2 regions of the Candidatus Pantoea communis genome follow, and region 1 is predicted to be linked to the other one. Evidence: predicted binding sites of a transcription regulator. Region 1 holds the regulator's gene; the other holds the start of a gene.
What was found. The regulator CRP, encoded in region 1, controls carbon source genes, mostly activating them, when cyclic AMP is high. The targets are predictions, from matches to a motif close to ATGTGANNNNNNTCACAT.

Region 1 (4,792 bases):
TCATTCATATTCTCCGGCGCTTCCAGAATATTGCTGTCATTGCCTGGCCCGTCATACGCCAGTCGCTGCTGACAGCGCTGCAGCGCAATTTCACAGGATTGCAGATAGCGTTCCGCCAGCTTTGGCGTCAGCATGGTGTGCTCACGCGCCAGGATCGTCATCGCGTTAATATGCTCCACAATGAACTGGCTGTGGGTGACCCACATGCGCATATCTTTCAGGTACTGCGCGTTGAAGCCCGGTTCGCTCGATGCCTGATTCAGTGAGTTGAACAGTGCATTGTGCGCCTGATTGACCCTCATGCGCTGGTAAGCCAGCTTTTCAGGAGATTGCTCCGGCCCCAGCAACATCCGCAAGGCTTCCTGATAAGCCTCCAGCGCATCATGCGCGTTGCTGCGCAGTAATCCGCTCTGCCACTGTGGCCACAGCCAGATCATACCGGCAAAGGCGATCAGGCAGCCCATCAGGGTATCCATCATGCGCGGCAACAGGAACTGCGCCCCATTCAGCGACAACAGCTGGAGCGAATACACCGCCGTCACGGTGAAGCCAATCATCGACCAGCCGTAATACTTGCGCGTGACCAGATAGCTGGCGAGGGTGATGGCCAGCATAAACAGCAGGGTGATCGATTCGGGCACTTCGAGCCGTAGCGATCCTGCGGCGATCAGCAATCCGGCAAAGGTGCCCAGTGCACGGTGCTGGATACGCACTCGTGTGGCGCTGTAGCCATTCTGGCTGACAAACATGATGGTCATCAGAATCCAATAAGGCTTGGGAATATTAAAGAACAGCGCCAGCGCACTGCCGAACATCAGCATCACCGAAATACGAGCTGCGGTGCGCAATGCAGCGGACTTGAGCGACAGATAGCTGCGCAGCGCCGGGAACAACGGCAAACGGCGCTGGCGATCGGCCATCAGGTCACGGGTGTATAACGGTTTCTGGGTGCGCAGCACACGCGCAATTCGGCTGAAATGGTAATAGCAGAAGTTGCCCACCGGATTGTCGGGATGCTGGCGCGCAATTTTTTCCAGCGCGCCGAGCTGCTTTTCCATGTGGAAGCGATCGGGCAATTGATGATAGAGAATGGCATCGGCCAACAGGCGCAGACGCGCAGAGATGGTTTTGGCATTCCAGCGGATCACCGCTTCGGCGTGACTCTGCTCGACCAGCTTTTGCACTTCTTCCGGCTGGTGCAGGCTCACCGAGATGTGCTCCTGCAAATCAAGCGCCACCTGGAAAGCCCGCGTCAGGCGCTTGTGGCTGTTATCGCGGCTGGCAGAGAGCATGTGCATCTGCTGATAGCAGGTGGTGATCAGGTCAACGGCTTTTTGCTGACGCGCCAGCAGCGGCGGCAGCGCTTTCTCGGGATCGGTAAGCTGCGTCAACAGTGTGTATTTTGCATCGCAATAATCCGCCAGTTCCCGATACAGCAGACTGAGCGTTTCGCGCATCGGCTGCTCTTTCCACAGCCAAAACCAGAACCAGTTAAACAGGCCATACCATAGCGTGCCGCCGATATACAGCAGCGGCGGCACCCACATGGGCATGCGTCCTACTAGGCTGAGGCTAAAGATGGCGGCAATCAGTGTGGCGGGCAACAAGCGACCGTGCAGCGGGCTGATTTCGCCGGTCACGCCTATCAGCAGCGGCAGCACAAACAGGATCAGCGGTAACGGAATGGCGTCACTGGTGAGAAATTGGATCAGAAAACTGGCGGTAGCAAACAGTGAGCCGCCAACAATCAGGCGTTTAAAGAAGCGCTTATGCGGTGTATCAAGACCCGCCATGTTGCAGCAGGCAGGGACTAATGAGAACAGCAGGCCTTTTTGCAGATCGCCAAACAGCCAGCCTAGTGCCACAGGCAGGCACAGCACCAGCGTTTGCCGCAGTGCGTAGTTGACCTCAGGATGATAGATGATTCGGCGCCACATCAGCTCATCGCAAACAAAAACGGCGCGATGTTGCCATCACGCCGTGGGTGATAAGAAATTAGCGGGTGCCGTAGACGACGATGGTTTTACCGTGTGCGGAGATCAGGTTCTGATCTTCCAGCATTTTCAGGATACGACCCACGGTTTCGCGTGAGCAACCCACGATCTGACCAATCTCCTGACGGGTGATTTTGATTTGCATCCCGTCGGGGTGCGTCATCGCATCGGGTTGTTTCGCCAGATTAAGCAGTGTTTGCGCGATACGGCCCGTCACATCGAGGAAGGCAAGGTTGCCCACTTTCTCGGAAGTGACTTGCAGACGACGCGCCATTTGCGACGAAAGTCGCATTAAAATATCCGGGTTTACCTGAATCAGCTGACGGAATTTTTTGTAGGAAATTTCAGCCACTTCGCAGGCAGTCTTAGCACGTACCCAGGCACTACGTTCCTGGCCTTCTTCAAACAGGCCGAGTTCGCCGATGAAGTCTCCCTGATTGAGGTAGGAGAGAATCATCTCTTTGCCTTCTTCATCTTTGATCAGAACCGCAACGGAACCTTTCACGATGTAGTACAGCGTTTCCGCTTTCTCACCCTGATGGATGAGCGTGCTTTTGGACGGATATTTGTGAATATGGCAATGGGACAGGAACCATTCGAGTGTAGGGTCTGTTTGCGGTTTGCCGAGAACCATTCGCTATTATCCTCTGTTGTAATCGTGCCCAAAACACAGGGGGCAGTTTTCCCTGTCAGGCGGTGTAATCGTCGAGCGTTTCCAGTAAAGGAAAATTATTTCCGGGTGATTCTTAAGCTACGCTTTTGATTCTTCCCGCCTTCGTCTGTGATGACGAAAATATTTTCAGCACTGTTTGTAGCACAGCTTTTGCAAGCTGTCTTCTGTTGTCTCGCTTCAGCAACAGGCGGAAGAGTCTGGATTGCTGTTTATCAAGTGAAAGCGTACTCTGGCGGCAAAACCGCCACTTCAGGAGAAAGAATAATGCAGGCACGAGTGAAATGGGTGGAAGGGCTGACCTTTCTCGGAGAATCCTCATCAGGCCATCAGGTATTAATGGACGGTAACTCGGGTGATAAAGCGCCAAGCCCGATGGAGATGGTTTTGATGGCAGCAGGCGGCTGTAGCGCGATTGACGTGGTATCGATCCTGCAAAAAGGCCGAAATGATGTGGCTGACTGCGAGGTGAAACTTACGTCCGAGCGCCGTGAAGAAGCGCCACGTATTTTTACGCAAATCAACCTGCATTTTATCGTTAGCGGCACAGCGCTAAGCGATAAAGCGGTGGCGCGGGCCGTCGATCTGTCGGCGGAGAAGTATTGCTCGGTGGCGATCATGCTCGGCAATAGTGTGAAAATGACGCACAGTTACGAAGTGATTGAGCGATAACATAAGTGGGCGGCCAAACGGCCGCCGCTACAGAATTTCTGGATTATTCAATCCGTTTACCTTCAATCAGCCGCTGCACCAGTGGCGTCATGATTAACTCCATTGCCAGCCCCATTTTGCCGCCCGGCACCACCAGTGTGTTCATATGCGAAATGAACGAGCCCTGGATCATCGCCAGCAGGTAAGGGTAAGCAATGCCTTCCAGTCCACGGAAGTGAATCACCACAAAGCTTTCATCGAGTGACGGAATTTCACGTGCGGCAAATGGGTTGGACGTATCCACCGTAGGTACACGCTGGAAGTTGATGTGGGTGCGCGAGAACTGCGGCGTGATGAAGTTGATATAATCCTCCATTGAACGCACCACTGAATCCATCACCGCTTCACGGGAATGGCCGCGCTCGCTGGTGTCGCGCACCAGCTTTTGAATCCACTCCAGATTGACAATCGGCACCACGCCGACCAGCAAATCGACATGCTCGGCGACGTTGTGCTGCTGTGTAACCACGCCACCGTGTAATCCTTCATAGAACAGCACGTCAGTGTTTTCCGGCAGCGGCTGCCAGGGCGTAAAGGTGCCCGGCACCTGATTCCACGGCACCGCTTCGTCGTAGGTGTGCAGATATTTGCGCGATTCACCTAGCCCGGTTTTTCCGTAATGCTTAAACGTCTGTTCCAGCAGCCCGAAGTCATTGGCTTCCGGACCGAAGTAGCTAATATGACGGCCCAGATCGCGTGCCTTACGGATCGCCATATCCATTTCTGGACGGGTATAACGGTGAAAACTGTCACCTTCCACTTCCGCAGCATGCAGATTCAGCTGCTGGAAAATCTTACGGAAGGCGAGGCTGGTGGTCGTGGTACCGGCACCGCTGGAACCGGTCACGGCAATGATTGGATGCCTGGCTGACATAACAGAACTCCCTGTGAAGTCGGGCGATGAGCATTGTTACCACGAATTACTGCGCGGTGCATTAACCGCGAAATTCGCCTTTCGGCATAATGTTGACGGATTCATGCAGTTCCGACCACACCAGCACAACGTCTCCGCGCTCCAGCTGGCGGCGCACGTCGGCGACTTTCTGTTCCAGGCTGCGCTCCTGCTCACCATAGTCGGTGCCTTCGCGCAGCACGAAAGTTTCAATCAGGTTTTCCAGTGTTGCGACTTCAAGTTCTTGCCAGGGAATAATCACGATCACACATCCAGATAGGTTGAAAGCCAGTCAGGCACACGCTGTTCCAGCCACATTTTCGGCTTCATTAACGTACCGCCAACAAAGCCGACGTGCCCGCCTTGTTGTGTCAGCTGATATTCAATGGAAGGCGACAGTTGCGCCGGCTGCGGGATTACCGCATCGGTCATAAAGGGATCGTCTTTGGCATGGATGATCAGCAGCGGCTTGCGCACGCCCGTGAGCAGCGGCATAGCGCTGGCACGTTGATAATAGTCGTTGGC
Region 2 (4,792 bases), on a different contig from region 1:
TCAGGCTTAACTGACTGGCATTACGCCATGGCGTCCCTTTTTATTTTTAAGCGTTTATCGCTTAAGCGTCACGACGACGTGGTGCAGATGCACCCTCTTCACGACGTGGGCCACGGCCGCCTTCACGGTTGAAGCGTCCGCCTTCACGGCCACCTTCACGACGCTCAGAGAAACGACGCGGTGCGCCATTACCACGACGCTCGCCATCACGACCGCCTGGACGACGTTCACTACGCTCGAACGCAGGAGCATCACCCATCAACTGCATGTTCATCGGCTTGTTCAGGATGCGCGTGCGAGTGAAGTGCTGCAGAACTTCGCCCGGCATACCTTTAGGCAGCTCGATGGTTGAGTGCGTACCAAACAGCTTGATGTTACCGATGTAACGGCTGCTGATGTCGCCTTCGTTAGCAATCGCGCCCACGATATGACGAACTTCAACACCATCATCACGGCCCACTTCAATGCGGTACAGCTGCATTTCGCCAACGTCACGACGTTCGCGACGTGGAGCGCCATCACGGTCACCGCGGCTTTCGCGTGGACCACGTGAGTCACGTGAATCGCGACGATCATCGCGGTCGCGGAACTCACGACGTGGTGGGCGTGGTGCTTCTGGTGGCAGAATCAGTGGACGTTCGCCCTGTGCCATTTTCAGCAGTGCTGCGGCCAGTGTTTCGAGATCCAGATCTTCGCCCGGCTGCATTTTGCTCAGCAGTGCACGGTACATATCCAGATCGCTGCTTTCCAGCTGCAACTGTACTTTGGCGGCGAATTTAGCCAGACGGCGCTCGCTCAGCAGTTCTGCATTTGGCAGTTCAACTTCTGGAATAGTCAACTTCATGGTGCGTTCGATGTTACGCAGCAGACGGCGCTCGCGGTTCTCAACGAACAGCAGCGCACGACCAGCACGACCCGCACGACCGGTACGACCGATACGGTGAACGTAAGACTCAGCATCCATTGGGATGTCATAGTTAACAACCAGGCTGATACGCTCAACGTCCAGACCACGTGCTGCAACGTCGGTCGCGATCAGGATATCCAGACGACCATCTTTCAGGCGCTCCAGTGTCTGCTCACGCAGAGCCTGGTTCATGTCACCGTTCAGTGCTGCGCTGTTATAGCCGCTGCGCTCCAGCACTTCAGCCACTTCCAGCGTAGCGTTTTTGGTACGCACGAAGATGATGGCAGCATCAAAGTCTTCCGCTTCCAGGAAACGCACCAGCGCGTCAGTTTTACGGCCATAAGCGGTCCAGTAAGACTGAGAAATGTCAGGACGCGTGGTCAGGCTTGACTGAATGCGCACTTCCTGTGGATCTTTCATGAAGCGTTTGGTGATACGACGAATCGCTTCTGGCATGGTCGCTGAGAACAGCGCGGTCTGATGACCGTCTGGGATCTGCGCCATGATGGTTTCAACGTCTTCGATGAAGCCCATACGCAGCATTTCATCAGCTTCGTCCAGCACCAGGCCGCGCAGGTTAGACAGATCTAACGTGCCGCGTTTCAGGTGATCCAGCAGACGACCAGGCGTACCTACGACAACCTGTGGTCCCTGGCGCAGTGCGCGCAGCTGAACGTCATAGCGCTGGCCGCCGTACAGGGCAACCACGTTCACGCCACGCATGTGTTTAGAGAATTCCGTCATGGCTTCAGCAACCTGAACAGCCAGTTCACGGGTTGGAGCCAGCACCAGGATCTGTGGTGCGCGGACAGATGGATCAATGTTGTTCAGTAACGGCAGGGAGAATGCCGCTGTTTTACCACTCCCGGTCTGCGCCATACCCAGCACATCACGGCCCGCCAGCAGGTGAGGAATACACTCAGCCTGGATTGGGGATGGCTTTTCGTAGCCCATACCGTTCAGTGATTCGAGGATGTCAGCGTTCAGGCCAAGGTCAGAAAAAGTGGTTTGAATATCAGTCATGTAGTACACGTGCCTCTTAGATTGCGGCGGCCAGTCTACATAACTCGTCGTGAAAATTTTCAGTCATTTTCATCAAAAAGTGTGAACCGGCTCAAATTAGAAGTTTTGACGAACAGAAAAGCCCTCACCTCGAAGGTGATGACTTTACAAGTATTCAGGCAATAAAAGTTCGTCAGCTATTGCTGGTCAGATTCTGATAAATCGTCTTGTGTCTGGCCGAGTTGCGCCAGTTCCAACAATGCGTATCGGTGCTCAACAAAGTTGTTAACATTGTTAGCGACCGCCAGTTTGAACAACGCTTTCGCGTCGTCCTTCTCCCCCAGACTTAGGTAGTACTTACCTAAATAGAAGTTGGTTTCACTGAGATGTTCAGCGAGCGAGGTGTTATCCGTTGCGTCCGCCTTGAGACGTTCCATCAGCGTTTTTTCACTGATGTCGCCAAGGTAGAACTCGACAATATTCCATCCCCATTGGTCCCGGACCGCTTTGTCATGTCGCTGTCTCAGCGTGACTTTGGCCTTGTCGGCATCCATATCGCTTTCAACGAGATAGAGCCAAAGGCTGCGGAAAGGATCGTTAGGATCGTCTTGATAAAACGCCAGCAGATCATCTTGCGCTAACTTGTATCGACCGCCGTAATAGAGGGCGATACCACGGTTTAAATGCGCATAGTTGTAAGTTGGATCAAGCTCAAGTACAGAATCAAACGCTTCATAGGCAGCATCAAAGTTGCCTGCCTGCGTTAAATATATACCGAGGTAGTTAAACACCTCAGGCATATCCGGTCTTATAGACAGCGCTTGCGAGAAATCGTTCCGCGCTAATGCCCTCAGACCCAAACTATCATACAACACTCCGCGCTCATATAATAGCTGTGCGCGTTCATCATCGGTCAGGGCACGACTGGCAAGAATTTGTTCCATTCGCGCCAGGATCACCTCTTGCTGCAGTGTGGGCTGCAAAGGTACTGCCAGAACTTCGTTCTTACGCCAATTGGAGTTGCTGCATCCTGCCAGCGTGATAGCTGTCGCAACAAAACACCAGCGCAAAAAAGGCTTCATTTCCCACTCCCGAATACAAACATTGGGATAACCATCCTGTCATCCGCCTGCTGTGCACAAGGATTCCCGCCCTCGCGATGATCCAAACACTTCTCCCCGCAGAGCAGGGAGAAGCCAATCAGTAAACGCTTACTCGGCGTCAGATGCATTCGTTGCAGCAGGGGTTTCTTCCGCTGGTTTCTGCTCTGTCGCTTCTTTGATGCTCAGGCGTACGCGGCCCTGACGGTCCACTTCCATCACTTTCACTGGAACTTCCTGACCCATCTGCAGATAGTCGGTCACTTTCTCAACTCGCTTATCAGCGATCTGAGAGATATGGACCAGACCTTCTTTACCGCCGCCGATTGCCACGAAGGCACCGAAATCAACGATACGCGTCACTTTACCAGAGTAGATACGACCCACTTCGATTTCAGCGGTGATCTCTTCAATACGACGAATCGCTTCTTTCGCTTTGTTGCCGTCGGTTGCTGCAATCTTCACAGTGCCATCATCTTCAATTTCGATGGTGGTGCCGGTTTCTTCGGTCAGCGCACGTATAACAGAACCGCCTTTACCGATAACATCTTTGATCTTGTCTGAATTGATCTTGATGGTGTAAATGCGCGGTGCGAACTCAGAGATTTCCTGACGTGGGGTGCTGATGGCCTGCTCCATCACGCTCAGGATGTGCAGACGCGCGCCCTTAGCCTGATTCAGTGCTACCTGCATGATCTCACGGGTGATACCTTCAATTTTGATATCCATCTGCAACGCAGTGATACCGTCGCGGCTGCCCGCAACTTTGAAGTCCATATCGCCGAGGTGATCTTCATCGCCCAGGATGTCAGACAGCACCACGAAGTTTTCGTCTTCTTTGACCAGACCCATCGCGATACCGGCTACGGCCGCTTTGATCGGTACACCAGCATCCATTAGTGCCAGAGAAGCACCACACACGGAAGCCATAGAAGAAGAACCGTTTGATTCAGTGATTTCTGACACCACACGCACGGTGTACGGGAACTCTTCCTGCTTAGGCATCACTGCCAGCACACCGCGCTTCGCCAGACGACCGTGACCAATCTCACGGCGCTTCGGTGAGCCAACCATACCGGTTTCGCCCACTGAGTACGGAGGGAAGTTGTAGTGGAACAGGAAGCTGTCGGTGCGCTCACCCATCAGCTCATCCAGGCTCTGCGCATCACGTGCCGTACCCAAGGTCGCCGTTACCAGCGCCTGCGTTTCACCACGGGTGAACAGAGAAGAACCGTGAGTACGCGGCAGTACGCCAGTGCGTACGTCCAGACCACGGATCATATCTTTTTCACGGCCGTCGATACGTGGCTCACCACGGATGATGCGGCTACGCACGACGCTCTTTTCGAGATCGTGAACGATGTCAGCGATTTCGCCAGCATCCAGCGTTTCATCTTCGGCCTGCAGCGCAGCGATGGTGGCATCTTTGACTACGCCAACCTGCGTGTAACGCTCCTGCTTATCAGTGATGCGGTAAGCATCAGCGATACCAGATTCTGCCAGTGCCGCAACACGTGCAATCAGTGCATCGTTTGCTGGCTCTGGCTGCCAATCCCAACGCGGTTTGCCTGCTTCAGCAACCAAGGCGTTGATGTTTTCAATCACAACCTGCTGCTGATCGTGGCCGAACACCACTGCACCCAGCATTTGATCTTCAGTCAGGATTTCAGCTTCTGATTCAACCATCAGAACCGCGTTCTGCGTACCTGCAACCACCAGGTCCAGACGTGAAGTTTTGATCTCATCCGCGGTTGGGTTCAGTACGTACTGGTCATTGATGTAA

Region 2: yrbN (protein YrbN) is a predicted target of CRP. The motif match lies at 2,010-2,027, and genes of this name have one in related genera.

The regions. Positions count from the first base shown of each region.
Region 1 is NZ_VWXC01000025.1:24,797-29,588, forward strand. It holds gene F3J37_RS24020 (YccS/YhfK family putative transporter) at 1-1,937, opposite strand, end outside; gene crp (cAMP-activated global transcriptional regulator CRP) at 1,996-2,628, opposite strand; gene F3J37_RS24030 (OsmC family protein) at 2,932-3,336, shown strand; gene F3J37_RS24035 (phosphoribulokinase) at 3,380-4,249, opposite strand; gene F3J37_RS24040 (YheU family protein) at 4,311-4,529, opposite strand; gene F3J37_RS24045 (hydrolase) at 4,532-4,792, opposite strand, start outside.
Region 2 is NZ_VWXC01000028.1:65,233-70,024, reverse strand. It holds partial or broken gene F3J37_RS28225 (hypothetical protein) at 1-10, shown strand, start outside; gene F3J37_RS25350 (DEAD/DEAH family ATP-dependent RNA helicase) at 62-1,930, opposite strand; gene yrbN (protein YrbN) at 1,947-2,003, opposite strand; gene nlpI (lipoprotein NlpI) at 2,107-2,991, opposite strand; gene pnp (polyribonucleotide nucleotidyltransferase) at 3,121-4,792, opposite strand, start outside.